Linked DNA regions of Hydrogenophaga sp. SL48. The protein of the gene in region 2 interacts with the protein of the main gene of each other region in a pairwise test. Links are inferred from orthologs where the notes say so. Each region holds a gene or a part of one and is shown on either strand. Other genes may lie near its edges.

Region 1 (7,702 bases), 840 kb from region 2 along the record:
GTGGAGGTGCTCGCGGCCGACAGCGACGCCGCCCGGGCATCGCGCGAGCTCAACATCGGCTTCTTCAGCCGCATGGTCCGCAAATCCCCGTGGGTGCGCATGAAGGTGGCGGCATCGCTGGACGGCGCCACGGCGCTGGGCAATGGCGTCAGCCAATGGATCACCGGCGAAGCCGCGCGAACCGATGGACACGCCTGGCGGGCCCGTGCCTGCGCGGTGCTCACCGGCATCGGCACCGTGCTGGAAGACGACCCCATGCTCGATGTGCGACTCGTGGACACGCCGCGCCAGCCGCACCTGGTCATAGTGGACAGCCGGCTCGAAACGCCGCTGACCGCGCGCCTGTTTGCGGCGCCCGCCCACGGACTGACCCGGAAGATCTTCATCTACTGCGCCGAGCCCGAGCCGGGCAGACAGCGGGCGCTGGAGGCCTTGGGCGCCACCGTGATCGCCCTGCCCAACCCCCAGGGCAAGGTGGATCTGAAAGCCATGCTCCACGACCTGGCCCACCGCGAGGTGAACGAACTCCATCTGGAGGCCGGTCACAAGCTCAATGGGTCGTGGGTGCGCGAAGGGCTGGTGGACGAGTTGTTGCTCTACCTGGCCCCCACCCTGCTGGGCATCGGCGGCATGGGCATCGCGGGCTTCGGGCCCCTGCAGGCGCTGAACGAGGGCCTCGCGCTGGCCTTTCACTCGGTGGACCCGGTGGGGGACGACCTCCGCATCGTGGCACGGGTGCGCGGTCGGGACGGTTTTCTGCGCGCCTGAACCCTTTCGCGGGCCCTCTGGCCGCGCTTCCCCGCGCGCTTTTCACCTTTCGTTGGGCGGCCCAGAGGAAGCCGGCCCAAACCCTGCGAAAATACGCCGATGTTTACCGGCATCATCACCGGCGTGGGGCGCATCGCCGACCTCCACGCCCAGGGCAGTTCTTTGGACCACGGCAAGCGTCTCTCGATCGAGGCGCCGCCGGGCTACCTGGACGACGTGTCCCTTGGCGACAGCATCGCGCTCAACGGCGCATGCATGACTGTCACCTCCCTGAACCCCGCCGAACGGCGGTTCTCCATCGACATCTCGGCGGAATCGCTCGCGCGCACGGCCGGCCTGTCCGAGCAAGGCCGCCAGGTGAACCTGGAAAAAGCCCTGCGCGCCAACGACCGTCTCGGGGGCCACATCGTGTCGGGCCATGTGGACGGTGTCGGTCAGGTCACCCGGTTTGCCCAGGTGGGCGAAAGCTGGGAACTGCGCGTGATGGCACCCGCCTCGCTGGGCAAGTACCTCGCCTACAAGGGCTCGATCACCGTCAACGGGGTGAGCCTGACCGTCAACAGCTTCGTTGACAGCGCCGCCGGCTGCGAGTTCAGCATCAACCTGATTCCCCACACGGTGCAAAACACCTCGCTCGGGCAGTTGACGGCAGGCAGCGCCGTGAACCTCGAGATCGACACCGTGGCGCGCTACGTGGAACGCATGCTGGGTGCCACGGCCACCCCGGCCAGCGTGGCTTGAACCCGGCACCGGCCACGCCAACACTCACCCCCATTCACCCCACCGACCACCGAGAGAACCACCCATGTTTGGCGCAGACAAAGGCACCTCCAACCTGCTCGACGGCAAGAAGCTGTCCATTGGCATCGTGCAGGCCCGCTTCAACGAAGGCATCACCAACGCGCTCTTTGAGGCCTGCCATGCCGAGCTGCTGGCCCTGGGCGTGCTGGAAAAGCACATCACCCACGTCACCGTGCCCGGCGCGCTGGAAGTGCCGATCGCGCTCAAGGCGCTGGCCGAGCGCGACGACTTTGACGCGCTGATCGCGCTGGGCTGCATCATCCGCGGCGAGACCTACCATTTCGAACTCGTGGCCAACGAGTCCGGGGCCGGCGTCACCCGCGTCTCGCTGGACACCAACACGCCCATCGCCAACGCCATCCTGACCACCGAGAACCTGGAACAGGCCGTGGCCCGCCAGGTGGACAAGGGCCGCGACGCTGCCCGTGTGGCCATCGAGATGGCCCACCTGCTCGACGCCATCGCATGAACATGACCGAACCCACCGCCCTGACCCCCAAGCCGCGCAAGGCCGCCGACAAATCGGCCCGCACGCGCGCACGCGAATTCGCCCTGCAGGCCCTCTACCAGCACATGGTGGGCCGCAACGACGCGGGGGACATCGACGCGTTCACCCGCGACCTCGCAGGCTTCCACAAGGCCGACAGCGTGCATTACGACGCGCTGCTGCACGGCTGCGTGGAACAGGCGGGTGCACTGGATGCGCTGATCACGCCGCTGCTGGACCGGCCGCTGGTCGAACTCTCCCCGATCGAACGCGCGGTGCTGTGGATCGGCGCCTACGAGTTTCAGCACTGCCTCGATGTGCCGTGGCGCGTGGTGATCAACGAGTGCGTCGAACTGGCCAAGTCCTTCGGCGGCACCGACGGTCACAAGTACGTCAATGGCGTGCTGCACAAGATCGCGTCGCAGCTGCGTCCCGACGAGGTGGCCGCGTCGCCCGCGCCGGCGCGCAAGCCGGCCTCGCGACCTGCCTGAGGCGGGTCCAGACCGATGCGGATTTCACAACGCGCCCAACGCGTCGAACCCTTCTATGTGATGGAGCTGGCCAAGGCCGCCGCCGAGATGGCCCGCGAGGCGCGGCCCGGGCAACGGCCCATGATCTACCTGAACATCGGCGAGCCCGACTTCACCGCGCCCCCCCTGGTGCAGGCCGCCGCCGAGCGCGCCATCCACGACGGGCGCAGCCAGTACACCCCCGCCACCGGCCTGCCCGCCCTGCGTGAAGCGATCAGCGGCTGGTACGCCAGCCGCTTCGGGCTGGACATTCACCCCGGCCGCATCGTGGTCACGGCCGGCGCCTCGGCAGCGCTGCAGCTGGCCTGCCTGGCGCTGATCGAAGCGGGCGACGAGGTGCTGATGCCCGACCCTTGCTACCCCTGCAACCGCCAGTTCGTGCAGGCCGCCGAGGGCACGCCGGTGCTGATCCCTTCGGGGCCGGAAGACCGCTTCCAGCTGAGCGCCGAGCACGTGGCAGCGGCCTGGCGGCCGGCCACGCGCGGTGTGCTGCTCGCCTCGCCGTCCAACCCCACCGGCACCTCCATCGCCCGCGACGAGCTCGAACGCATCGCGCGCTTCGTGCGCGACCAAGGCGGGGTCACGCTGGTCGATGAAATCTACCTCGGTCTGTCCTACGAAGAAGCCTATGGCCACAGCGCGCTCGGCCTGCCCGACGGGCTGGGCGATCAGGTCATCAGCATCAACAGCTTCTCCAAGTACTTCAACATGACCGGCTGGCGCCTGGGGTGGCTGGTGCTGCCACCCGCGCTGGTGCCTGCCGTGGAGCGCCTCGCGCAAAACCTGTTCATCTGCGCCAGCACCATCGCACAGCACGCGGCGCTGGCCTGCTTCGCGCCCGAGAGCCTGGCGGAATACGAACGGCGACGCGCCGAGTTCAAAGCGCGCCGGGACCATTTCATCCCCGCGCTCAACCGGCTCGGCCTCACGGTGCCGGTGATGCCCGACGGCGCGTTTTACGCCTGGGCCGACGTGCGCGGCCTGTGCGAACGCTGGAGCATCCCGCCGCAGGGCAGCCGGCCCGACGAAGGCGGCAGCTGGGCGCTGGCCTTCGAGCTGATGCGCCGCTGCCAGCTGGCCACCACACCCGGCCGCGACTTCGGCCTCGCCGACCCCGGCCGCTATTTGCGCTTTTCCACCGCCAACGCCCTGCCCCAGCTGCAGGAGGCCGTGGCCCGTCTGGAGGCTGCGCTGTGAGCGAGCCATTGCTCGCAGCTCCGGCCCAGCCGCCGGGCCGCCCCAAGGCAGGGCCAGCCCCCTCGGGGGGCAGCGACCCCAGCGCAGCGGGGAGCGTGGGGGCGATCTTCAGCTGGCCGGTGCGCATCTACTGGGAAGACACCGATGCCGGCGGCATCGTGTTCTACGCCAACTACCTCAAGTTCTTCGAGCGCGCCCGCACCGAGTGGCTGCGCCACCTGGGCGTGGAGCAGCACGCACTGCGCGAGCAGGTCGGCGGCATGTTCGTCGTGACCAGCACCCAGCTGCGCTACCACCGCCCTGCCCGGCTCGACGATTTGCTTCTGGTTACCGCGCGCGTGACCGAATCGGGCAAAGCCTCGCTCACAATCGAACAAAGCGCCGTCCTGCAACAGGACGGCGCGGCCCCCACGGTGCTCTGCGAAGGCAGCATCCGCATCGGCTGGGTGGACGCCGCCACCCTACGACCCCAGCGCATTCCCGCCAGCGTCATCCAAGCGCTGTCCGCCGGGAACCATTGACCCCTGAACCAGTCCCAACCGCAACGCCAACATGCCCCAAGAACTTTCCATTGTCCAGTTGCTGCTCAACGCCAGTTGGGTGGTTCAAGCCGTGGTCGTCCTGCTCGGCCTGGTGTCCATCATCAGCTGGGCCGCCATCATCCGCAAAGTGTTCGCCCTCAAACGCGTGAACTCGCACAACGAGGACTTCGAGCGCGAGTTCTGGTCGGGCGCCAACCTCAACGACCTCTACGCGGCCGCCGCCCAGAGCGCGCGCCACGGCGGCCCGATGGAACGCATCTTCGCCAGCGGCATGCGCGAATACCAGAAGCTGCGCGAGCGCCGCATCACCGACAACGGTTCGCTGCTCGACGGCGCCCGCCGCGCCATGCGCGCGAGTTTCCAGCGCGAACTGGACGCCCTGGAAACCAACCTCTCCTTCCTCGGCACGGTCGGCTCGGTGGCGCCGTATGTGGGTCTGTTCGGCACGGTCTGGGGCATCATGCACGCCTTCACCGGCCTGGCCGCGCTGGCCCAGGTGACGCTGGCCACCGTCGCACCCGGCATCGCCGAGGCGCTGGTGGCCACCGCCATCGGCCTCTTCGCCGCCATCCCGGCGGTGGTCGCCTACAACCGTTTTGCCACCGACATCGACCGCGTGGCCAACCGCATGGAGACCTTCATGGAAGAGTTCTCCAACATCCTGCAGCGCAACCTGGGCCAGCAGGCGCCCCACGCCACCGCATCGGGACACTGACACCATGGCCGCCACCTCACGCGGGCGCGTGCGCCGCACCAAGAACGAGATCAACATGGTCCCGTTCATCGACGTCATGCTGGTGCTGCTGATCATCTTCATGGTGACCGCACCGCTGATTTCACCGAGCCAGATCAGCCTGCCCAGCGTGGGCCAGGCCGACGTCCAGCCCAAGAGCTTCGTGCAGGTGGTGATCGACAAGGACGAGTCGATCCAGGTGCGGCTGGGTTCGTCGAGCAAAAGCAGCCCCAGCATCAAGATGGCGCAACTCGCCAGCGAGGTGAGCCGCCTGCAAGGCTCGGCCGCTGGCGACGCCGAGCCCGCCAAGGTGCCGGTGGTGATCAGCGCCGACAAGGGCATCAAGTACGAGACCGTGGTCAAGACCATGGACACGCTCAAGCGCGCGGGCGTCGAGCGCGTGGGTCTGGCCGTGCAGTCCAGCCGCTGAACCATGCAGGTCACCACCGACGCCCTCGACCTCAAACCGCCGCGCTCCGGCCGCTGGACCGTGCCCGTGGGGTTGGCGCTGGTCGCGCACGCCTTGCTGATGGCCGCGCTCACCTGGGGCGTGCACTGGAAGAAGGACGAAGAGCCGGTCAGCTTCGAGGCCGAGCTCTGGTCGGCCGTGCCGCGCGAGGCCGCGCCGCGCGCCGTGCAACCCCCGCCGCCGCCGCCGCCGCCGCCCGAGCCAGAGGCCAAACCCGAGCCGAAACCAGCGCCCAGGCCCGAACCCAAGCCCGCGCCGCCCCCTCCCGAACCGGTGGTGAAGCAGGCCGACATCGCGACCGCGCAGAAGAAAAAGCAGGAAGAGAAGAAGCGCGAGCTCGAAGAGAAAAGGGCCGAAGAGCTGAAGAAGAAGGCCGAAGAAAAGAGGCAGGAGGCGCTGGAGCGCAAGCAGGAAGAGAAGAAGCTCGCCGACGCGAAAAAGAAGGAAGACGCCAAGAAGCAGGCCGAAAAGAAGCTGCAGGAGCAAAAACTCCAGGCAGAGCGGGAGCGCAAAGCGGAAGCCGCCGCCAAGGCCGATCGCGAAGACCAGATGCGCCGCATCATGGGTCAGGCCGGCGCCAGCGGCGGCCCCGAGGCGCGCGGCTCTGCCCAGCAGTCCAGCGGACCGTCGTCAGGTTACGGCTCCAAGGTCGCTGCCCGCATCCGCCCCAACATCCGCTACACCGAAGACTTCCCGCGTTCACTCAGGACGGAGATCGAAGTGCGGGCACTGTCCGACGGCACCATCACCAGCCGACGCGTGGTCGACAGCAGCGGCAACGCCGCCTGGGACGATGCGGCCCTCAAGGCCATCGACCGCACCGGATCGCTGCCTCGCGACGTGGATGGCCGGGTCCCCTCACCCATCATCGTGGTGGTCCGGCCCACGGACTGAGGCCCGCGGTTCAGGCCGGTCTCGTCACCACGTCCGATTTCTGCACCACCCCCTGCAACACCCTATCCAGTTCGGCCGCGTCCACCGGCTTGTGCAGCACCGCGGTGAACAGCGTCTTGAGATGCTCTGGGCTCACTTCATCGACATGACCGCTCATCAGCACCACCGGGGGCGGTGAGGGCGTGGCATGGATGCGCAGGGCCAGCCCCACGCCGTCGAGCCTGGGCATGGACTGGTCGGTGAGCACCACGTCCCACCGTTTGCCGGTCTGCGAGAACTGCGCCCACGCCTCTTCACCGTCGCGCGAGCGGGTCACGTGCCAGCCCTTGCGCTCCAGCAGCGCGCTCCAGGCGTGGCGCACCGACTGGTCGTCGTCCACAAACAGCAGCTGTCGCCCCTTCGCGGGCTCACCGGGCGAGGTCACGGGTGCGATCGCCTCGTCGCGCCGGCTGGCGGGCAGGTACAGGTAGAAGCAGGTCCCGTCGGCGCCGCTGACCAGACCGATGGCGCCCTGATGGCGCGCCATGATGCCCTGCGCCACCGAAAGGCCCAGGCCGGTGCCGCGTCCCTTGGGCTTGGTGGTGAAAAACGGTTCGAACACACGGTCCAGGTGCTCGGCCGCAATGCCCGGCCCGTGATCGCGCACGCTGAGCACGATGTAGCGCCCCGGCTCCAGCGCAGAGACGCCCGGCGGCGGGGGCAGATCCGGGTCGGTCGGAAGCACCAGCGCGTTCAGCGCGAGCTCGATGCGCCCGTTTCCCTTCATGGCGTCCGCCGCGTTGATCAGCAGGTTCACCAGCACCTGCTGCAGTTGCGTCGGGTCGGCATCGACCTCGTCGTCGTCCAGCGCACAGTCCACCGTCAGTTCACAATCGCGCGTCAGCCCCGACGCCACCATCTGGCGGGTGTCCTCGATCAGGCTGGACCAACGCAGCCGCCGCAGCTTGGGCGCCGACTGCCGGCCAAACGCCAGCAGCTGGCGCATCAGGCCGTCGGCGTAACGCGCGGCCTTGAGCGCCTGCTGCAACGCCTCCTGGCTGGGGTGGTCCGGGCCCACGTCTTCGGCCGCGAGCCGCACCCAGCCCGTGATCGCGGCCAGCGAGTTGTTGAAATCGTGCGCAATGCCGCCGGTCAACCGGCCCAGTGCCTCGGTCTTCTGGCTCTGCATCAGCTGGATCTGCAGCGCCTCCTGGCGCTCATGGGCGTCTTGCTGGTGTTGTGCGTCGCTGCGCACACGCGCCAGCAGCTCGTTCACCCCCTCGCCCAGGCGACTGAGTTCGT
Region 2 (6,036 bases):
ATTGCTGAAGTGGGGTCGACCGGTCGATCAACGGGACCCCATTTGCACTTTGAAGTGTGGGTGAGCGGTGTGCCTCAAGACCCCGCACGCTTCCTGGCAGCAGGTGAAACCTTGGCGGCTGCGCAGCTGGTTCCGGGTGTCCGGCGCAGGCCCTGAAGGTGCGCCCGGGGTGCCGGGTAAAATCGCGACTTTGCTCTTGAATCAGCAGCGTTCGTCGGCACCTTCACTGTGGCCGCCTAACCGCTCAGGCTGGCGGGAGATTAACGAGTTTTTTGCCTGGCCGGACGGTTGTCTGGCGCCGGGCTGCACCTATGGCCACAAACATCCTCACCAAAATATTTGGTAGCCGCAACGACCGGTTGCTCAAGACCTACCGCAAAACGGTGGAGCAGATCAATGGTCTGGAACCCCAGTTCGAAAAGTTCACCGATGAGGAGCTGAAGGCGCAGACCGAGACTTTCAAGCGACGCGTTGCCGAAGGTGCATCGCTGGAGTCGATCCTGCCAGAGGCCTTTGCCGTCGTGCGTGAGGCCAGCAAGCGCGTGATGAAAATGCGCCACTTTGATGTGCAGATGGTGGGTGGACTGGCCCTGCACCATGGCAAGGTGGCGGAGATGCGGACCGGTGAGGGCAAGACCTTGACCGCAACGCTGCCGGTGTACCTCAACGCGTTGACCGGCAAGGGTGTGCACGTCGTGACGGTGAACGACTACCTGGCCAGTCGCGATGCGCAGTGGATGGGACGGCTCTACAACTTCCTGGGGCTCACGGTGGGCATCAACCTGCCGCAAGCCCCACGTGAAGACAAGCAAGCCGCTTACGGCGCAGACATCACCTATGGCACCAACAACGAGTACGGTTTCGATTACCTCCGTGACAACATGGTGTACGAGGCTTCAGACCGCGTGCAGCGCAGCCTCAACTACGCGATCGTGGACGAGGTGGACTCCATCCTGATCGATGAGGCCCGCACGCCGCTGATCATCAGCGGCCAGGCTGAAGACCAGACCCCCGTCTACAACGCCATCAAACAGCTGATCCCGCACCTGACCCGCCAAGTGGGTGAGGCCGATCCGCGCACCGGGGAAGGTGTGATCACCCCCGGCGACTTCACGGTCGACGAGAAGGCGCATTCCATTCACATGACGGAGCAGGGCCACGAAAACGCCGAGCGCCTGCTCAGCCAGGCAGGTCTTTTGCCCGAAGGCGCTTCGTTGTACGACCCAGCCAACATCGCACTGATGCACCACCTGGTGACGTCGCTCAAGGCACACCACCTCTATCACCGTGATCAGCACTATGTGAACCAGGGTGGCGAGATCGTCATCGTTGACGAGTTCACTGGGCGCCTCATGTCGGGTCGTCGCTGGAGTGATGGTTTGCATCAGGCGGTTGAGGCCAAGGAAGGTGTCGCCATCCAGCCTGAAAACCAGACGATGGCGTCGATCACGTTCCAGAACTACTTCCGCCTTTACAGCAAGCTCTCCGGCATGACCGGCACGGCGGACACCGAAGCCTACGAGTTTCAGGAAATCTACGGCCTGGAGACGGTGGTGATTCCGCCCAACCGGGTCAGCAAGCGCGTCGATCAGCTCGACCGCGTGTACAAGACGACCAAAGAAAAGTACTTCGCTGCGATCCAGGACATCCGCGAGTGTCACGAGCGCGGTCAACCGGTGCTGGTGGGCACCTCGTCGATTGAGAACTCAGAAATCATTGCCGAGCTGCTGGTGGCCGAGAAGCTGCCTCACGAAGTGCTGAACGCCAAACAGCACGCTCGTGAAGCGGACATCATCGTGCAGGCGGGTCGCCCGGGAGCGATCACGATCGCCACCAACATGGCCGGGCGCGGCACCGACATCGTGCTGGGCGGCAACCTGGAAAAAATGAGCGCGGCCATCGAATCCGACGAGTCGCTGGATGAAGCGACCAAGGCGTCGCGCATCGACGCCCTTCGCCAGCAGTGGCAGCAGGACCACGACAAGGTGAAGTCGCTCGGTGGCCTTCGCATCATTGCCACGGAACGCCACGAAAGCCGTCGCATCGACAACCAGCTGCGCGGCCGTTCGGGTCGCCAGGGTGACCCGGGGTCGTCGCGCTTTTACCTGAGCCTGGACGATTCGCTGATGCGCATCTTCGCTGGCGACAAGGTGCGGGCCATCATGGACCGCTTGAAGATGCCCGAGGGCGAGGCCATCGAGGCCGGCATTGTCACGCGCAGCATCGAAAGCGCCCAGCGCAAGGTGGAAGCGCGCAACTTTGACATCCGCAAACAGCTGCTGGAATACGACGACGTGTCGAATGACCAGCGCAAGGTCATCTATCAGCAACGCAACGACATTCTCGACGCGCAAAGTTTGCGTGCACAGATCGACTCGCTGCGTGAAGGCTGTTTCACCGATCTGGTTCACCAGTTCGTGCCTGAGGGCAGCGTGGAAGAGCAGTGGGACCTGCCGGGGCTGGAGCGGGTGCTGCGTGAGGAGTGGGCGGTGGACGTTCCAGTGACTTCATGGGTGTCGGATGCGGAGTCCATGGACGTCGATGAAGTGGTGGCGCGCGTGCTGGCGGCATCGAAGCAGGTGTTCGATGACAAGGTGGCGCAGGTGGGTGACGAGAACTTCACCCAGTTCGAGCGCATGGTGCTGCTGCAGACCATTGACAGCCAGTGGCGTGACCACCTGTCGGCGCTGGACTACCTGCGCCAGGGCATTCACCTGCGCGGCTACGCTCAGAAGCAGCCCAAGCAGGAATACAAACGCGAGGCTTTCCAGCTGTTCGGGCAGTTGCTGGACAGCGTGAAGAACGATGTCACGCGGGTGTTGGTGAACGTGCGGGTCCAGTCGGCCGAACAGATCTCCGCCGTGGCTGAGCAGATGGAAGCCCGGGCCGAACAGATCGCCAATGTGACCTACACCGCGCCCACCGAAACGGGAGATGTGGAAAGCATCACCGATCCGAGCACCGTGGTGGCGGACATGCCGCGCGTGGGGCGCAACGATCCCTGCCCCTGTGGCAGTGGCAAAAAATACAAGCATTGCCACGGCGCGTTGACCTGATGGCCATTCGGGGGACCTCGCCGGTGGCCTGGCGAAGCCGTTCCCTGGCGTTCTGAAACCCACTCACCGCGCCCGACGCGGTTTTTTCTGACAGGAACCCGTTGCCATGGCTGTGAATTTCACCGCTCCACTCGCCTCCAACCTGCTGCCGGTCGCTGGTGTGCGCATTGGCGTGGCCGAGGCGGGCATCCGCAAGGCCAACCGCAAAGATCTCACGGTGTTTTTGCTGGACGAAGGCAGTGTGGTGGGAGCCGTGTTCACCCAGAACCGCTATGCGGCCGCACCGGTGCAGGTGTGCCGCGAACACCTGACCGCGGGGCAGAGCATCCGCGCCATGGTGATCAACACCGGGAACGCCAATGCGGGCACGGGTGAGCCGGGCCTTGGTCACGCACGCCAGACCGCCCACGCGCTCGCGTTGGCATTGGGGGTGAAGCACGAACAGGTGCTGCCGTTCTCCACCGGAGTCATCATGGAGCCGCTGCCGGTGGACCGCCTGATCGCGGGCTTGCCAGCAGCGTTGGCCGACGCGGCCAGCGCCGAGGGTGCTTCGGGTGCTCAATGGCTCAAGGCAGCCGAGGGCATCATGACCACAGACACCTTGCCCAAAGCCATCAGCCGCCGTGTGAGCTTGGGTGGCAAGACCGTGTCCATGAGTGGAATGGCCAAGGGCGCAGGCATGATCCGGCCCAACATGGCGACCATGCTGGGCTACGTGGCGACCGACGCGGCCGTTTCTCCCTCGATCATGAACACGCTGGCCAAGCGCCTGGCCGATGTGTCCTTCAACCGCGTGACCGTGGACGGGGACACGTCCACCAACGATTCTTTTGTCGTTGTTGCTACGGGCAAAGCGGGCAACGACCCGGTGACAGACCTGGACAGCGCGGATGGACAGGCGCTGCTACTGGCGCTCACGGAAGTGGCCCAGTTCCTTGCCCACGCCATCGTGCGAGATGGCGAAGGCGCCACCAAGTTCATCACGGTGCGCGTCGAAGGTGGGCAGAACAGCGAGGAATGCCTCAAGGCCGCCTATGCCGTGGCCCACTCCCCGCTGGTGAAGACTGCGTTTTTTGCCAGTGATCCGAACCTCGGCCGTATCCTGGCGGCCGTGGGTTATGCGGGCATCGCCGATCTGGACGCGACGAAGATCGAGTTGCACTTGGGCGATGTGCATGTGGTCCGAAAAGGGGGGCGCCACCCCGACTATCGCGAAGAAGATGGCCAGCGCGTGATGAAGGCGGCGGAGATCCTGGTGCGCATCGGGCTTGGACGGGGCGACATCACCGAGACGGTCTGGACCTGCGACTTCAGCCACGACTACGTGACCATCAACGCCGACTACCGGTCCTGAGCCCAGGCTGGCTGGCCTTCGAGGATGCTGCAGATGAACGAACATGTCGAACGGCTCATTCAGCGGGCCGAACACCTGATTGAACGCATCGAGTCGGTGCTGCCCCAGCCGCTGGGTGCGCCTGACTGGTCTGCATCAATCGCCTTTCGCTATCGCAAACGCAGCAGCGGGCATGGCGCTCTGGAGCCGGTCCGGCACGTGGCGGAGATCAACTTGGCCGACCTCCAGGAGATTGACGGGCAGAAAGACAAGATCCAGCGCAACACGCTGCAGTTTGTGAAGGGCCTGCCCGCCAACAACGTCTTGCTTACCGGTGCACGGGGTACCGGAAAATCGTCGCTGGTCAAGGCTTGCTTGCACGAGTACGCGTCTCAAGGGTTGCGACTGATCGAGGTAGACAAGGGCGATCTGGTTGATTTGCCCGATATTGTCGATGTGGTGGCCGATCGGCCCGAGCGCTTCATCGTGTTTTGCGATGACCTCAGTTTTGAGGACGGCGAGGCGGGCTACAAGGCGCTGAAATCCGTGCTGGATGGTTCGGTGTCCGCCGCCGGGGACAACGTGCTGATCTATGCGACCAGCAACCGCCGTCATCTGCTGCCCGAGTACATGAAGGAAAACCTCAGCTACACGCACACACCCGACGGTGAAGTGCACCCGGGCGAGGTGGTAGAAGAAAAAATCTCGTTGTCCGAACGGTTCGGCCTGTGGGTCAGCTTCTATCCGTTCAGCCAGGACGAGTACCTCGCCATCGTGCGGCAATGGCTGTCGTCATTCGGCGTCCCTGCCGCCGACATCGATGCGGCGCGTCCTCAGGCCCTTGTGTGGGCGCTGGAGCGTGGTTCGCGCAGCGGTCGTGTGGCCTACCAGTTTGCACGTGATTACGCTGGCTCCCATGGCACGGGCACCTGAGCGCGAAACACTGGTGGTGGACGGCGGCGGCGCAGAGCCGGAGGGCGGCCAACGCCCCGTGACCGAGGTGGCGGTGGGCGTGCTCATTGCCCCTGATGGACGTTTTCTGCTCACATCGCGCCCTGAAGGCAAAGCCTACGCGGGTTACTGGGAGTTTCCTGGAGGCAAGCTGGAAGCTGGCGAAACGATCGAGCAGGCGCTGCGGCGCGAGTTGCAAGAGGAAATTGGCGTCACGATCGGACAGCCCCACCTTTGGAAGACCTCCATGGTGGACTACCCTCACGCGCTGGTGCGGTTGCACTTCTGCAAGGTTTTCACCTGGGAAGGTGCGTTGCAGATGCATGAAGGCCAGCGGTACGGTTGGGAACGGCTTCCTGTGAGTTGTGAGCCGGTGTTGCCTGGCACGGTGCCTGTGCTGGCGTGGCTCAGCGATGAAATGGGGGCTGACGAAATCAGCTCTTCTCGAAATCAGGATCGCTGTTGATTTCGTGCTCGGGCAGCGAAAACCGTTCGCTGGCCCATGCGCCGAGGTCCAGGTTTTTGCAGCGATCGCTGCAAAATGGTCGATAGGGGTTGGATGGCGCGTAGACGCTCTGACCGCCGCAGGCGGGGCAGCGGACACGTTTCGGGGGAACGTCCGGCGCGTTCATCCTCGGGTTCAAATGCAGAGCGTCAGCTCGAACGCTGCGTCATCCGGTGCCGGGTGCAGCCGCT
Region 3 (7,659 bases), 2.5 Mb from region 2 along the record:
GACACGCGTACCGTGCGCGGCATCGAAATCCGCAACAGCGTGCTGCCCCGCACCCACGGCTCGGCCCTGTTCACCCGCGGTGAGACGCAGGCGCTGGTGGTGGCGACCCTGGGCACGGACCGTGACGCGCAGCGCATCGACGCCCTGTCGGGCGACTACGAAGACCGCTTCATGCTGCACTACAACATGCCTCCCTTCGCCACCGGCGAAACCGGTCGCGTGGGCAGCCCGAAGCGCCGCGAAATCGGCCACGGGCGTCTGGCCAAGCGTGCGCTGATCGCCGCGCTGCCGAGCAAGGAAGACTTCCCCTACACCATGCGCGTGGTCTCGGAAATCACCGAGTCCAACGGCTCCTCGTCGATGGCTTCCGTCTGCGGCGGCTGCCTGGCGTTGATGGACGCAGGCGTGCCCATGAAAGCCCACGTGGCCGGCATCGCCATGGGCCTGATCAAGGACGGCAACCGCTTCGCCGTGCTGACCGACATCCTGGGTGACGAAGATCACCTGGGCGACATGGACTTCAAGGTGGCCGGCACCACCAATGGTGTGACCGCGCTGCAGATGGACATCAAGATCCAGGGCATCACCAAAGAGATCATGCAGGTCGCATTGGCCCAAGCCAAGGAAGCCCGCATGCACATCCTGGGCAAGATGCAGGAAGCCATGGGCGAGGCCAAGACCGAAGTGTCGGATTTCGCGCCCAAGCTCTTCACGATGAAGATCAATCCGGAAAAAATCCGTGACGTGATTGGCAAGGGCGGCGCCGTGATCCGCGCGCTGACCGAAGAAACCGGTTGCCAGATCAACATCGACGAAGACGGCACCATCACCATCGCCGCGACCGAAGCCGCCAAGGCCGACGAAGCCAAGCGCCGCATCGAGCAGATCACCGCCGAAGTCGAAATCGGCAAGGTCTACGAAGGCCCGGTCACCAAGATCCTGGACTTCGGCGCCCTGATCAACCTGTTGCCCGGCAAGGACGGCCTGCTGCACATCAGCCAGATCGCCCACGAGCGCGTCGAGCGTGTGACCGACTACCTGAGCGAAGGCCAGATCGTCAAAGTCAAGGTGCTGGAGACGGACGAAAAGGGCCGAGTCAAGTTGTCCATGAAGGCCTTGATCGACCGCAACGCCGCGCCCGCCGAGCAAGCCGCTCAGCAACAGCAGCAATAAGCCGACGGGTTCAGGCACGATGCAAGCCGTTGAGATCAGCGCTTTTGGCGCACCCGAAGTCCTGCGCCTGACCGAACGTCCGGTGCCGGTCGCGGGTGCGGGCGAGTTGCTGATCCGCGTGCGAGCGTCGGGCGTGAACCGACCCGATGTGCTGCAACGCAGCGGTGCCTACCCGCCACCGCCCGGCGCTTCCGACCTGCCCGGTCTGGAAGTCGCGGGCGTGATCGAGTCGGGTGACGCGGCCGCCATGGCTGCCGCGGGATTCAATGTCGGCGACCGTGTGTGTGCGCTGGTGGCTGGTGGGGGATACGCCGAGTACTGCGTGGCGCCGGTGGGCCAGTGCCTCCCTGTGCCGGCGGGTTTCGATGACGTGCAGGCCGCTTCACTGCCCGAGACCTTCTTCACCGTCTGGAGCAACGTGTTCGATCGGGCGCGTCTGCAGCCCGGTGAAACGCTGCTGATCCAGGGCGGCACCAGTGGCATCGGCGTGACCGCGATCCAGCTGGCGAAAGCCTTGGGTGCGCGCGTGATCGCCACCGCCGGCAGCGACGAAAAATGCGCCGCTTGCCTGTCGCTGGGTGCGGACCACGCCATCAATTACAAGACGCAGGATTTCTCGGTCGTGTCGCGCGAGCTCACGGACGGGAACGGCGTTGACGTCGTTCTGGACATGGTCGCGGGCAGCTACGTGGCGCGTGAGGTCGAGTGCTTGGCGGAAGACGGCCGGCTCGTCATCATCGCGGTGCAGGGCGGCGTGAAGGCCGAGTTCAATGCAGGCCTCGTGCTGCGGTGTCGTCTGGTCATCACTGGGTCGACACTGCGTCCACGTCCAGTGGCGTTCAAGGCGGCCATTGCCGCTGCCTTGCGTGACAAGGTGTGGCCGCTGCTGGAGCAGGGGCAGATCAAGCCCGTCATCCACAGCGTGTTTGATGCATCGGCGGCAGCGCAGGCACATGCGCTGATGGAAACCAACCAACACGTTGGCAAGATCGTTCTGCGCTGGTCCTGAGCAAGTCTGGAAAACAAGATGAGAAAACTGATCGCAGGCAACTGGAAGATGAACGGCTCGCTGGCCGCCAATGAAGCGCTGATCAAGGCCATGCTCGATGGTTTGCAGGGCGCTGCGCCTGCAGCCGACATGGCACTGTGCGCGCCCGCGCCTTACCTGGCGCAAATGCAGGCCCTGCTGCAAGGCAGCCCGATTGCCTGGGGCTCGCAAGACGTGTCGGCCCACGAGCAGGGTGCCTACACCGGCGAAGTGAGTGTGGCCATGTTGAAAGACTTTGGCTGCCGTTACGCCATCGTCGGCCACTCGGAGCGTCGCCAGTACCAAGGTGAAACCGATGACGTCGTTGCAGCGAAGGCCCAGCGCGCGCTGGCTGCCGGCGTGACGCCCATCGTTTGTGTCGGTGAAACGCTCACGCAGCGCGAAGCCGGTGAAACAGAATCGGTCGTGAAGCGCCAGCTCGCCGCCGTCATTCACGCGGTGGGGCATTGCATCACCGAGATCGTGGTGGCTTACGAACCTGTCTGGGCCATCGGCACGGGCAAGACGGCCACACCCGAGATGGCGCAGGCTGTGCACGCCGTGCTGCGCGCCCAGCTGGCCGCGGCCTCGACCAACGCCAAGCGTGTGCACATCCTCTACGGCGGCAGCATGAATGCGGCCAACGCCGCCAGCTTGCTGGCACAGCCCGACATTGACGGTGGCCTCATCGGCGGTGCATCGCTCAAGTCGGCCGACTTTTTGCAGATCGTGGCCGCCGCAGCCTGAGGCTGACGCGGACCCCATTCGATATCCGGAGAAACAAATGAACATCCTGTTGACCATTCTTCAAGCCGTGCAGATCCTCGCCGCGATCGGCATGATCGGTCTGATCCTCATGCAGCACGGCAAGGGTGCCGACGCGGGTGCGGCCTTCGGTGGTGGCGCTGGCTCGGCCAGCTTGTTTGGTGCATCGGGTGGTGCCAACTTCCTCTCGCGCACCACGGCGGTGCTGGCCGGCTTGTTCCTGGCAGGGACGTTGGGATTGGCTTATTTCGGGAACCTGGCTCCTGCTGCGGCACGCTCAGGCAGCGTGCTCGAAAACGTCGCACCTCCTGCGCCTGCTTCGCAGATTCCGGGCACGGATTCGGCGCCGGCAGCGGCCAGTGCTGCTCCCGCTGAAGTACCTGCTGTGCCTGCCACGGGCGCGGCACAGATTCCCGGCAAGTAAGGACGCTGAAAGCCTTGGATGACGCAGGACCGTGCAAGGTTTGCAGCGGGTCCGCGTCACTCTGAAAATCCATGGGCTCGCCCGAAAACCGGGGTGGTTTCAGGGTAAACTCTATGGGTTGTCAGCAAAGCCCGCACTGTTCCTCGCGGACCTGACAATGCAGATCCAGCCGACGTGGTGAAATTGGTAGACACGCTATCTTGAGGGGGTAGTGGCGAAAGCTGTGCGAGTTCGAGTCTCGCCGTCGGCACCAATCAGTGGTAATCATGGCGATCGTGGCCATGCGCAGCGGAACCGACCCAAATGAGTCTCGAACAATACCTGCCCGTGCTCTTGTTCATTTTGGTGGGTGTGGCCGTTGGTGTCATTCCGCAGGCGTTGGGCTACATCCTGGGGCCCAACCGCCCGGACGCCGAAAAAAATTCCCCATATGAGTGCGGCTTCGAGGCTTTCGAAGACGCTCGCATGAAGTTCGATGTGCGCTATTACCTGGTGGCCATCCTCTTTATTCTCTTTGACCTCGAAATCGCTTTCCTCATCCCGTGGGCGGTGGCGCTGACCGACATCGGCTCCGTCGGGTTCTGGGCGGGGGTGGTGTTCCTCATTGATTTGCTTGTGGGTTTCGTCTACGCGTGGAAAAAAGGCGCGCTGGATTGGGAATGAGCATCAACACCTGTACGACACGCAAGCTGCAAGCAGCGCACCGGAGCGGAAGATGATCGAAGGCGTATTCAAGGAAGGTTTTGTCACCACGAGTTACGACTCTGTGGTGAACTGGGCCAAGACCGGATCGCTCTGGCCGATGACCTTTGGTCTGGCCTGCTGCGCAGTGGAGATGATGCACGCGGCCACGGCGCGATACGACCTGGGTCGTTTTGGTGCGGAGGTTTTTCGCGCCAGTCCGCGCCAGTCCGATCTGATGATCGTGGCGGGCACCCTGTGCAACAAGATGGCACCTGCCCTGCGCAAGGTCTATGACCAGATGGCTGAGCCGCGCTGGGTGTTGTCCATGGGCTCCTGCGCCAATGGCGGTGGCTATTACCACTACAGCTACTCGGTGGTGCGCGGTTGCGACCGCATCGTGCCGGTGGATGTGTACGTGCCCGGTTGCCCGCCGACCGCCGAGGCCTTGCTGTACGGGATCATCCAGTTGCAGCAGAAGATTCGCCGCACCAACACCATCGCGCGGGCCTGAGTGCCGCTGCAGCCCACAGGTTCAGAAAGACGGTCCATGAGCGACACCGCTATCTCTTACACCACACCGCCTGCGGCCATTGCGGGCGTGCTGACTGCCTTGCTGGGGGCGCGCGCTCAGTCGATCGATGTCGAACGTGGCGAGGTCACGCTGGTGGTCTCGGCGAACCACTATCTTGACGTCATGCAGACCTTGCGTGATGCGCCTGAAACACGCTTCGAGCAGCTGATCGATGTTTGTGGCATGGACTACTCCACCTATGGTGATGGTGTTTGGGAAGGGCCCCGGTTTTCGGTCGTGGTGCATCTGCTGTCGGTGAGTCTGAATCATCGCGTGCGCGTTCGTGTGTTTTGCCCGGACGACGACTTCCCGGTGGTGGCATCGTTGTCGGGTCTTTGGGCGTCTGCCAATTGGCCTGAGCGAGAGGCGTTCGACCTTTTTGGCATCGTGTTCGAGGGTCACAGCGATCTTCGTCGCATCCTGACCGACTACGGTTTCATCGGTCACCCCTTCCGCAAGGACTTTCCGATCTCGGGTCATGTGGAGATGCGCTACGACGCCGAGCGTCAACGCGTGGTCTACGAGCCGGTCACCATCGAGCCCCGGGAGATCACCCCGCGTGTGATCCGCGAAGACAACTACGGCGGTCTGCACTGATATGGCTGAGATCAAGAACTACACCCTGAACTTCGGTCCGCAGCACCCGGCTGCGCATGGCGTGCTGCGCCTGGTGTTGGAGCTCGATGGTGAGGTCGTGCAACGAGCCGACCCGCACATTGGTCTGCTCCACCGCGCCACCGAGAAGCTGGCCGAGCACAAGACCTTCATCCAGTCGCTGCCTTACATGGACCGGCTGGACTACGTGTCGATGATGTGCAACGAGCACGCGTACTGTCTGGCGATCGAGAAGTTGCTGGGCATCGAGGTGCCGCTCCGAGCGCAGTACATCCGTGTGATGTTCAGCGAGATCACCCGGCTGCTCAATCACCTGATGTGGCTGGGTTCCCATGGCAACGACTGTGGGAGCTCCACCATCCTGATCTACGCGTTCCGCGAACGCGAAGACCTTTTCGACATGTACGAAGCGGTGTCGGGTGCGCGCATGCACGCGGCCTACTTCCGGCCGGGCGGTGTGTACCGCGACCTGCCGGACACGATGCCGCAGTACAAGCACAGCAAGATCCGCAACGCCAAAGCCATGGCGGAGATGAACACCAACCGCCAGGGATCGCTGCTCGACTTCATTGACGACTTCACCCAGCGGTTTCCGACCTACCTGGCCGAGTACCACACGCTGCTGACCGATAACCGCATCTGGAAGCAGCGCACGGTCGGCATTGGTGTGGTACCCCCTGAGCGTGCACTGAACCTTGGCATGACCGGTCCCATGTTGCGAGGCTCAGGTATCGCCTGGGATTTGCGCAAGAAGCAACCGTACGAGGTGTACGACCGCATGGACTTCGACATCCCGGTGGGCAAGACCGGCGACACCTATGACCGCTACCTCGTCCGCATGGAGGAGATGAAGCAGTCCAACCGCATCATCAAGCAGTGTGTGGACTGGCTGCGTGTGAACCCCGGCCCGGTGATCACCGACAACCACAAGGTGGCGCCGCCTTCACGGGAATCCATGAAGTCCAACATGGAAGGCTTGATCCATCACTTCAAGCTCTTCACGGAGGGTTTTCATGTGCCTGAGGGCGAGGCGTATGCGGCCGTCGAGCACCCCAAGGGTGAATTCGGCATCTACCTCGTGAGTGACGGTGCCAACAAACCTTATCGCCTGAAAATCCGTGCCCCTGGCTTCACCCATTTGTCCACCCTGGACGAGATGGCCCGCGGCCACATGCTGGCGGATGCGGTGGCGATCATCGGCACCATGGACATCGTTTTTGGAGAGATTGACCGATGATCTCTGGCAGCAAACCCGTGAGTGCGGCCACGCTCTCCGACGCCACCATCCAACGCTTCGCACGCGAGGTGGCTAAGTACCCGGCCGAGCAGGCACAGTCCGCCGTCATGGCCTGTCTGTCCATCGTGCAGCAGGAGCAGGGCCATGTGAGCCTGCAAGCCGAGAAGGCGATTGCCGCCTACCTGGGCATGCCGGTCATGGCCGTGCACGAGGTCACGACCTTCTACAACATGTACAACCAGCGGCCGGTGGGCAAGTTCAAGCTCAACGTCTGTACCAACCTGCCGTGCCAGTTGCGTGACGGCGAAAGGGCGCTGCACCATCTGGAGCAGAAGCTCGGCGTGCACATGGGCGAAACCACCGCCGATGGCCTGTTCACCTTGCAGCAGAGCGAGTGCCTGGGTGCCTGTGCCGATTCCCCAGTGATGCTGGTGAACGACCGCCACATGTGCAGCTTCATGAGCAATGAGAAGCTGGATCAGCTGATCGACGGCCTGCGCGCCGCGGAGGGCAAAGCATGAACGCCGATCAGGTGATTGCACAGTTCAACGCCACTGGCGTGCAGACCTGTTTTCACGACCGCCACATCAACCCGCAGATCTATGCCGGGCTGAACGGCAGCAACTGGTCGCTCAAGGATTACGAGGCCCGCGGCGGTTACCAGGCCTTGCGCAAGATCCTGGGGCAAGACGGTTCTGCTCCGAACCCGGAGACCGGCGTGACTGGCCTGACGCAAGATCAGGTCATCGCCACGGTCAAGGAATCCGCGTTGCGCGGTCGTGGCGGCGCCGGTTTTCCGACCGGACTGAAGTGGAGTTTCATGCCGCGCCAGTTCCCGGGGCAAAAGTACCTGGTCTGCAACTCGGATGAAGGTGAACCGGGGACCTGCAAGGACCGCGACATCCTGATGTTCAACCCGCACATCGTCATCGAAGGCATGGCGATCGCGGCGTATGCCATGGGCATCAGCGTGGGCTACAACTACATCCACGGCGAAATTTTTGGCGCCTATGAGCGCTTCGAAGCCGCGCTGGAAGAGGCGCGTGCCGCGGGCTTCCTCGGCAACAGCATCATGGGCAGCAACTTCAGCTTCCAGTTGCACGCTCACCATGGTTTTGGTGCCTACATCTGCGGTGAAGAGACTGCGTTGCTCGAATCGCTCG
Region 4 (7,593 bases), 3.2 Mb from region 2 along the record:
AGGTCCTGCAGGTCGGGGTGTACGTAGTAGTGCGACACCATCACCGCGTTGCGCTCCTTGAGCAAGGCACGGATGCGCTCCTTGAGCTCGGCGCGCTGCTTCGGGCCGGGTTCCACCGGCACCCGCGCCCAGGCGTGTTTCGTCGGGCAGGCCGGCTGCTCGTATTCGACGTCGATGATGGCTTCGTTGCTCATGATGAAAACTCCAAAAACTCAGAGCGAAATGCCCGAACCCAGAACGCTTTGATCCCAGCTTTTCCGGGCCGCATCGCACTGCCTCTCGAGGAGGTCTGGCGAAGCACGGCGGGGGTGTTCAATTCATCCGCATGGAAAAATCGATGGCCTTGACGTCCTTGGTCAAGGCCCCAATGGAGATGCGGTCCACCCCGGTCTCTGCCAGGGCCCGCACCGTCTGCAGGTTCACACCCCCGGAGATCTCCAGAATCGCCCGGCCCGCGTTGCGGCGCACGGCTTCCTGCAGCATGGGGATGTCCATGTTGTCCAGCAGCACCATCTGCGCCCCGCAATCCAGCGCTTCATCCAGCTGCGCCAGGGTCTCGACCTCGATCTCGACGAAATGCGCCTGAGGGGCGGTGTCCTGCACCCGCTTCAACACAGCGCCCACACCACCGGCAGCGGCGATGTGGTTTTCCTTGATCAGCACCGCGTCGTAAAGGCCGATGCGGTGGTTCACGCCTCCACCGGTTTTCACCGCGTACTTCTGCGCGAGCCGCAGGCCGGGAAGGGTCTTGCGTGTGTCCACGATGGCCGCGCGCGTGCCCTGGACGGCATCGACGAACACCGCCGTCTTCGTGGCCACCGCCGAGAGCAGCTGCAGGAAGTTGAGCGCGGTGCGCTCGGCGGTCAACAGCGCCTGTGCTTTGCCTTCGATCTCCAGCACCACCTGATCGGTCGCACAGCGTTGGCCCTCACCCACGTGCCAGGTCAGCCGCGCCGAGGGGTCACACGCCAGCACAGCGGCCTCGACCCAGGGTTCGCCACAGATCACGGCCGGTTCGCGCGCGAGGATGCGTGCACGGGCAGTTCGCGAGCGGTCCACGAGAGCCGCCGTGAGGTCACCGGTGCCCACATCTTCGGCCAAGGCTCGGGCCACGTCGCTGCGGGCGAGTTCGACCAGGTCGGCGGCGGTGAAATCTGACAGGTGTTTCATGGGCAGAAGCATAACGGGAAGGGGCACACGGGATGGACTATAGTCCGCCCCATTCCGACCACCTGCCGAGGGGACATCACCATGAGCCAGCCCACCGCCCAGCCCGCCACCGGTACGCCCTACGGCACCCTGCCCTCGGCGTCGCCCTTGCCGCAACGCAAGCCGGTGAGCCTGCCGCGATTGCAGGAAATGCGCGACCGCGGCGAGAAGATCACCATGCTGACCGCCTACGACGCGACCTTCGCCGCCGTGGCCGATGCGGCCGGCGTGGAATGCATCCTGGTGGGCGACTCGCTGGGCATGGTCTGCCAGGGGCTTTCCAGCACCGTGGGGGTGAGCCTGGAGACCATGAGGTACCACACCGAAAGCGTGGTGCGCGGCATGCTGCGCGTGCAGGCCACGGCCTGGGTGATTGGCGATCTGCCCTTTGGCAGCTACCACGAGAGCAAGGAACAGGCGCTGCGCAGCGCCTCGGTGCTGATGCAGGCCGGCGCCCACATGGTCAAACTCGAAGGCGGCGGCTGGACGGCCGACACCGTGCGTTTCCTGGTCGAGCGCGGCATCCCGGTGTGCGCCCACCTGGGCCTCACCCCCCAGACCGTTCACGCGCTGGGTGGCTACCGGGTGCAGGGTCGCGGCGACGCCGCCGCCCTGGTCTTGAGACGCCATGCCGCCGAACTGCAGGACGCGGGCGCCACCATGATGGTGCTCGAGATGGTGCCCGCCACCGTGTCCACGGAGATCACCAACGAACTCAAGACCTGCCACACCATCGGCATCGGGGCGGGCAAAGGCACGGCCGGCCAGGTGCTGGTGATGCACGACATGCTGGGCATCAACCTCGGCAAGAACCCGAAGTTCGTGCGCAATTTCATGGACGGTGCCAGCAGCGTGCGCGAGGCGATGGCCGCCTACGTCGCGGCGGTGAAAGACGGCAGCTTCCCCGACGACACGCTGCACGCCTGGTAGCTGGATCACCTCCGCAGCGCCTTCGGCGCTACCCTCTCAAGGGGGCGGCGCTGGCGGCCCGGCAAAGCCGGTTCCGCGGCGCCCCTCGACAAGACTTCCCATCGCTCCTATGCAACTCGTCCACACCATCCAAGACCTCCGCTCCGCGCTGCGGCCGTTCAACTCGCCGGCTTTTGTGCCGACCATGGGCAACCTGCACGAGGGGCATCTGGACCTGGTGCACACGGCACAGCCGCTGGGTGATGTGACGGTGTCCAGCATCTTCGTCAACCGCCTGCAGTTTGCGCCCCACGAAGATTTCGACACCTACCCGCGCACGCTGCAGGCAGACTGCGACCGCCTGGAAAAAGCGGGCTGCGACATCGTGTTTGCGCCGGCCGAGAAGGAGCTCTACCCCGAACCGCAGGGCTACAAGATCCAGCCACCGGCCGATCTGGCCGACATCCTGGAAGGGCATTTCCGCCCGGGCTTTTTCATCGGTGTGTGCACCGTGGTGATGAAGCTGTTCCAGTGCGTGTTTTCCGAAGCCAAGGGGCCACGCCATGCGCTGTTTGGCAAGAAGGACTACCAGCAGCAGATGGTGATCCGGCGCATGGTGCAGCAGTTCGGCATGCCGGTCGAGATCATCGCGGGCGAGACGCAGCGCGCCGCCGATGGCCTGGCGTTGAGTTCGCGCAACGGCTACCTGAGCGAGGCCGAACGCGCCGAGGCGGTGCAACTGTCGCTGGCATTGCGCGCGCTGGCCCGCGACGCCCTGGCCGCAGCGGGCGCCATGCCCGAACAGCTGGAGGGGCTGGAGGCCCGCGCCATGCGCGCGCTGGCGCTGCGAGGCTGGCAGCCCGATTACCTGACGGTGCGGCGTCGAGCCGATCTGCAGTTGCCGAAGACGGCCGACGCGCTGGCCCCTCAATCGCTGGTGGTGCTGGGCGCAGCCCGGTTGGGACGCACGCGCCTGATCGACAACTTCGAGGTGTAGATAGGCCCTCCCCCGCGCCGGGCTTCGCCCGTCACGCCCTCAAGGGGGCGATGCGATTGGCCCGGCGAAGCCGGTTCCACCGCATCCTGGGGTGAAAACACCCCACGCCGGACGCGCAATTGGCTCGACAGCCGCCCGGCTACAGCGCCTCTTCTTTCGGATCGCGCCCCATCAAGGCGGCCACGGCTTGTTCGGGTTTCAGTTGTCCATCGAGCAGCGCCACCACCCCTTCGCTGATCGGCATGTCCACGCCCAGTAGGTGGGCTCGGTGCACCACCGTGCGTGCGCTGTACACGCCTTCGGCCACATGGCCCAGCGAGTCCACCGCCTCGCTCAGTGTCATGCCCTGGGCCAGCAGCTGACCCACCTTGCGGTTGCGGGACAGGTCGCCGGTGGCGGTGAGCACGAGGTCGCCCAGCCCGGAGAGCCCCATGAACGTGTCGGCACGGGCGCCCAGGGCGAGTCCGAGCCGCGTCATTTCGGCCAGGCCGCGCGTGATGAGCGCGGCACGCGCGTTGAGGCCGAGTTGCAGGCCGTCACACAGACCGGTGGCGATGGCGAGCACATTTTTCACCGCGCCCCCCACCTCGACACCCACGCTGTCTTCATTGGCGTAAACCCGCAGCAAAGGGCCGTGGAACGCCGACACCAGCGCATCGCGCACGCCGGCGTGTTCGCTGGCCGCCACCAGCGCGGTGGGTTGGCCACGCGCCACTTCCTGCGCGAAGCTGGGCCCACTGAGCACGCCCGCCCGAAGGCTTGGCGCGACTTGCGCGCGAATTTCATGGCCCAACAGCCCGGGCGCATCGCTCCCGGCCGCCGCGGCCTCAAACCCCTTGCACAGCCAGGCCACTGGCGCTTGCACGTTCGCGAGCCGCTCCAACATGGCCCGCAACGCCGCCATGGGCGTGGCGATCACCACCAGGTCGGAAGTCTTGAGCAGGCCCGACGGCCAGTGCCCGTCGTCACCGGCCAGCGTGAGGCCAGAGGGCAAGGCAACACCGGGCAAATAGCGGCGGTTCTCTCCGTCTGCGCGCATGGCGGCCACCTGTGCCGCATCGCGCGCCCACAGACTGACCCGGTGCGGTTGACCTGGATGACTGGCCGCGCTGATGGCCAGGGCGGTGCCCCAGGCACCCGCGCCGAGCACCACGATGTTCATCGACGGGGACGCCAAACAGACTTACTGCGTGACGATGCGCGGAGCGTCTTCGGCCGCCTGGGCCTGCTGCTGCTCGTACATGGCCTGGAAATTGATTTCGGCCAGGTGCACGGGCGGGAAACCCCCGCGCTGGATCAGGTCGGCCACGTTGCCGCGCAGGTAGGGGTAGACGATCTGCGGGCAGGCGATGCCCATGATCGGGCCCATCTGGTCCTGTGGCAGGTGGCGGATCTCGAAGATGCCGGCCTGCTTGGCTTCGACCAGGAACACGGTCTTGTCCTTGATCTTGGTCTGCACGGTGGCGGTCACGCAGATCTCGTACACACCGTCGGCCACGGGATTGGCTTCCACGCCCAGCTGGATGTCCACCGAGGGCTGCTCCTGCTCCAGCAGGATGGCCGGGGAGTTGGGCTGCTCCAGCGAGGCTTCCTTGAGGTAAACGCGCTGGATCTGGAAGATGGGATCTTGGTCGGCCATAAGAGCTTTCTGAAAAAGTGAAAAGGCAGAAACCCGCCAGGGGACGGGGTCCCGCAGCGGGCTTTGGCGGCGATTATCTCAGCAACGCCACCGGGGAAATCAGGCCTGCAGAAGGGGCACAAGTCCCCCGCTGCGGTCCAGGGCGTGCAGGTCGTCGCAGCCACCCACATGGGTCTCGCCCACGAAGATCTGCGGCACGCTGGTGCGACCGGTGAGCTGGGTCATCCGGGCGCGCAGCTCGGGCTTGCCATCGACCACGATTTCTTCATAGTCGGTCACACCACGCTGCTGCAGCAAGGCCTTGGCACGGCTGCAATAAGGGCAGTAGTCACTGGAATAAATTTTGACGCGGGCCAATTGGCGACTCCTCATTCAGACAAAACAGGACCGGAGCGTGAGACCGAAGCACAGCACACGCCGAAGATCCGGCTCCGCCGGTCCAAAGGCGTGGCCCCCCTGGGGGGAAGCCGCGCAGCGGCGCAGGGGGGATCACTTCTCCACCGGCAGGTTGGCGGAGCGCCAGGCGCCCATGCCACCATTCAGCGAGCGGGCATTCTCGTAGCCCAGCTTCTTGGCGATCGCCACGGCGCGCTTGGAACGCATGCCCGAGGCACAGACCAGCACCACCGGCGTGGCCTTGTTTTTCACGGCGCCGGTCAGTTTGGCCTCCAGCTCGCCCAACGGCAGGTGTTTCGCCCCCACCACGTGGCCCGCCGCAAACTCGTCGGCCCCGCCAATGTCCACCACCACCGCCTTCTCACGGTTCATCAGCTGCACCACCTCGGCCGGCGTGACACCGGCAGCGCCGCCACCACCACCCGAGGCCAGCGCAGGCCACATCAGCATGGCGCCAGAGCTCAACGCCACCAGCAGCAGCATCCAATTGTCGATAAAGAAACTCACAGGCAACCTTTCCAGTTAAGCCTGGGATTTTAGAATGTGTGGCTGGCGCGCGCTGGCATCCCGCCAGCGCGCGCTGTTTTTCGTCCCCAACGCCCCGTCCACCCCATGTACAAACTCGTCCTGATTCGCCACGGCGAATCCACCTGGAATCTCGAAAACCGCTTCACCGGCTGGACCGATGTGGATCTCACGCCCACCGGCGTCTCGCAGGCCATGTCGGCCGGCAAGCTGCTCAAGGCCGAGGGTTACGACTTCGACGTGGCCTACACCAGCGTGCTCAAGCGCGCCATCCACACGCTCTGGTACGCCATGGACGAGATGGACCGCAGCTGGTTGCCGGTGGTCAAGGACTGGCGCCTCAACGAGCGTCACTACGGCGGACTGCAGGGGCTGAACAAGACCGACATGGCCAAACAGTACGGCGACGAACAGGTGCTGATCTGGCGCCGCAGCTACGACACGCCGCCACCGGCCCTGGAGGCCACCGATCCCCGCAGCGAGCGCAGCGACCGTCGCTACGCTGGCCTGCCAGCCGATGCCGTGCCGCTGACCGAGTGCCTGAAGGACACCGTGGCCCGCGTCATGCCGTTCTGGAACGAGGTGCTCGCCCCCACCATCACCAGCGGCCAGCGGGTGGTGATCGCCGCCCATGGCAACAGCATCCGCGCCATGGTGAAGTACCTGGACGGCATCTCCGACGCCGACATCGTGAACCTGAACATCCCCAACGGCATCCCGCTGGTCTACGAACTCGACGCCGATCTCAAGCCCATCAAGAGCTACTACCTGGGCGACGCCGAAGCCGCCGCGAGGGCCGCCGCAGCGGTCGCCGCTCAAGGCAAACACTGAGTGTGCCGATAGCAAGGAACCGAATCGAGGGGCCTTGCTCCAAGGTGTATATTGATTTGCCAGCCCGGTGACGTCACCGCCCAGCTGGCGTCCTTTTTTGGGGTATTTCGATGGGCAAACAAGTGGGTCACAAGCTGAAGATCGCGGGCTGGATCGCCGTGGGCGCGGTGGCCGGGGCGCTGACCACGGTGCAGATGCAGGCCGTGGCCCGCGGTTCGCTGGCCCCCTTGCCACTGGAAGAACTGCAGCAGCTCGCCGCCGTGTTCGGCATGGTCAAGAGCGACTATGTGGAGCCAGTGGACGAGAAAAAGCTCATCTCCGAGGCCATTTCGGGCATGGTCGCCAGCCTTGACCCGCATTCCCAGTACTTCGACAAGAAGTCGTTCAAGGAATTCCGTGAAGGCACCAGCGGCCGCTTCGTCGGCGTGGGCATTGAAATCACCATGGAAGACGGCCTGGTCAAGGTGGTCTCGCCCATCGAAGACTCGCCCGCCTTCCGGGCCGGCCTGAAGTCGGGCGACCTGATCACCAAGATCGACGACACCGCCGTCAAGGGCCTGAGCATCAACGACGCGGTGAAGCTCATGCGCGGCGAGCCGCGCACCAAGGTGCTGCTGAGCATCTTCCGCAAGGACGAAAACCGCACCTTCCCCGTCACGATCACCCGTGAAGAGATCAAGACCCAGAGCGTGAAGACCAAGATGGTCGAGCCCGGTTACGCCTGGGTTCGCGTGTCGCAGTTCCAGGACCGCACCATCGAGGATTTCGCCAAGAAGGTCGAAGACCTGTACAAGGCCGACCCGAAGATCAAGGGCTTGGTGCTCGACCTGCGCAACGACCCGGGCGGCCTGCTGGACGCGGCCGTGGCGCTCTCGGCCGCTTTCCTGCCGGAAAACGTGACCGTGGTCTCGACCAACGGCCAGCTCGCCGACAGCAAGTTTGTCTACACCGCCGCGCCCCAGCACTACCTGCGCCGCGGTGGCAGCGACCCGATCAAGCGCCTGACCGAAGCCACCAAGGGCGCATTGAAGAGCGTGCCCATGGTCGTGCTGGTCAACGAAGGCTCCGCCTCGGCCAGCGAGATCGT

Evidence for each region.
Region 1: the proteins of secA (region 2) and ybgC interact in binary tests that used the Escherichia coli proteins (3 or more experiments, as listed by UniProt). The link is inferred for Hydrogenophaga sp. SL48 from one-to-one orthologs.
Region 3: the proteins of secA (region 2) and secG interact in binary tests that used the Escherichia coli proteins (3 or more experiments, as listed by UniProt). The link is inferred for Hydrogenophaga sp. SL48 from one-to-one orthologs.
Region 4: the proteins of secA (region 2) and secB interact in binary tests that used the Escherichia coli proteins (3 or more experiments, as listed by UniProt). The link is inferred for Hydrogenophaga sp. SL48 from one-to-one orthologs.

What each region holds. Positions count from the first base shown.
Region 1 is NZ_CP063400.1:1,178,498-1,186,199, reverse strand. Bases 2,653-5,595 are described here. They hold ybgC (tol-pal system-associated acyl-CoA thioesterase), read left to right. Parts: upstream 2,653-3,887; coding sequence 3,888-4,304; downstream 4,305-5,595. Other genes in these bases: tolA (cell envelope integrity protein TolA), read left to right, coding at 5,492-5,595; IM738_RS05680 (biopolymer transporter ExbD), read left to right, coding at 5,045-5,488; tolQ (protein TolQ), read left to right, coding at 4,336-5,040; IM738_RS05695 (pyridoxal phosphate-dependent aminotransferase), read left to right, coding at 2,653-3,783. Outside these bases: bifunctional diaminohydroxyphosphoribosylaminopyrimidine deaminase/5-amino-6-(5-phosphoribosylamino)uracil reductase RibD, read left to right, coding at 1-768; IM738_RS05710 (riboflavin synthase), read left to right, coding at 868-1,509; ribH (6,7-dimethyl-8-ribityllumazine synthase), read left to right, coding at 1,574-2,038; transcription antitermination factor NusB, read left to right, coding at 2,041-2,547; more of IM738_RS05695, read left to right, coding at 2,563-2,652; more of tolA, read left to right, coding at 5,596-6,421; IM738_RS05670 (ATP-binding protein), read right to left, coding at 6,432-7,702.
Region 2 is NZ_CP063400.1:343,128-349,163, forward strand. The notes cover bases 1-3,256. They hold secA (preprotein translocase subunit SecA), read left to right. Parts: upstream 1-311; coding sequence 312-3,056; downstream 3,057-3,256. Other genes in these bases: IM738_RS01610 (M23 family metallopeptidase), read left to right, coding at 1-156; argJ (bifunctional glutamate N-acetyltransferase/amino-acid acetyltransferase ArgJ), read left to right, coding at 3,163-3,256. Also shown: more of argJ, read left to right, coding at 3,257-4,410; IM738_RS01625 (ATP-binding protein), read left to right, coding at 4,444-5,322; IM738_RS01630 (NUDIX domain-containing protein), read left to right, coding at 5,306-5,806; IM738_RS01635 (DNA gyrase inhibitor YacG), read right to left, coding at 5,775-5,972; cell division protein ZapD, read right to left, coding at 5,981-6,036. UniProt on the Escherichia coli protein: Required for protein export, interacts with the SecYEG preprotein conducting channel.
Region 3 is NZ_CP063400.1:2,849,877-2,857,535, reverse strand. Bases 1,787-4,686 are described here. They hold secG (preprotein translocase subunit SecG), read left to right. Parts: upstream 1,787-2,984; coding sequence 2,985-3,389; downstream 3,390-4,686. Other genes in these bases: IM738_RS13480 (NADH-quinone oxidoreductase subunit C), read left to right, coding at 4,621-4,686; IM738_RS13485 (NuoB/complex I 20 kDa subunit family protein), read left to right, coding at 4,105-4,584; IM738_RS13490 (NADH-quinone oxidoreductase subunit A), read left to right, coding at 3,693-4,052; tpiA (triose-phosphate isomerase), read left to right, coding at 2,201-2,947; IM738_RS13510 (NAD(P)H-quinone oxidoreductase), read left to right, coding at 1,787-2,182. In the rest of the region: pnp (polyribonucleotide nucleotidyltransferase), read left to right, coding at 1-1,173; more of IM738_RS13510, read left to right, coding at 1,193-1,786; more of IM738_RS13480, read left to right, coding at 4,687-5,241; IM738_RS13475 (NADH-quinone oxidoreductase subunit D), read left to right, coding at 5,243-6,496; NADH-quinone oxidoreductase subunit NuoE, read left to right, coding at 6,493-7,017; NADH-quinone oxidoreductase subunit NuoF, read left to right, coding at 7,014-7,659. UniProt on the Escherichia coli protein: Subunit of the protein translocation channel SecYEG. Overexpression of some hybrid proteins has been thought to jam the protein secretion apparatus resulting in cell death; while this may be true it also results in FtsH-mediated degradation of SecY.
Region 4 is NZ_CP063400.1:3,580,301-3,587,893, forward strand. Bases 3,027-5,860 are described here. They hold secB (protein-export chaperone SecB), read right to left. Parts: upstream 4,755-5,860; coding sequence 4,299-4,754; downstream 3,027-4,298. Other genes in these bases: panC (pantoate--beta-alanine ligase), read left to right, coding at 3,027-3,115; IM738_RS16930 (NAD(P)H-dependent glycerol-3-phosphate dehydrogenase), read right to left, coding at 3,255-4,277; grxC (glutaredoxin 3), read right to left, coding at 4,854-5,111; IM738_RS16945 (rhodanese-like domain-containing protein), read right to left, coding at 5,244-5,657; gpmA (2,3-diphosphoglycerate-dependent phosphoglycerate mutase), read left to right, coding at 5,763-5,860. Outside these bases: quinolinate synthase NadA, read right to left, coding at 1-194; nadC (carboxylating nicotinate-nucleotide diphosphorylase), read right to left, coding at 313-1,170; panB (3-methyl-2-oxobutanoate hydroxymethyltransferase), read left to right, coding at 1,252-2,139; more of panC, read left to right, coding at 2,249-3,026; more of gpmA, read left to right, coding at 5,861-6,506; IM738_RS16955 (S41 family peptidase), read left to right, coding at 6,629-7,593. UniProt on the Escherichia coli protein: One of the proteins required for the normal export of some preproteins out of the cell cytoplasm. It is a molecular chaperone that binds to a subset of precursor proteins, maintaining them in a translocation-competent state.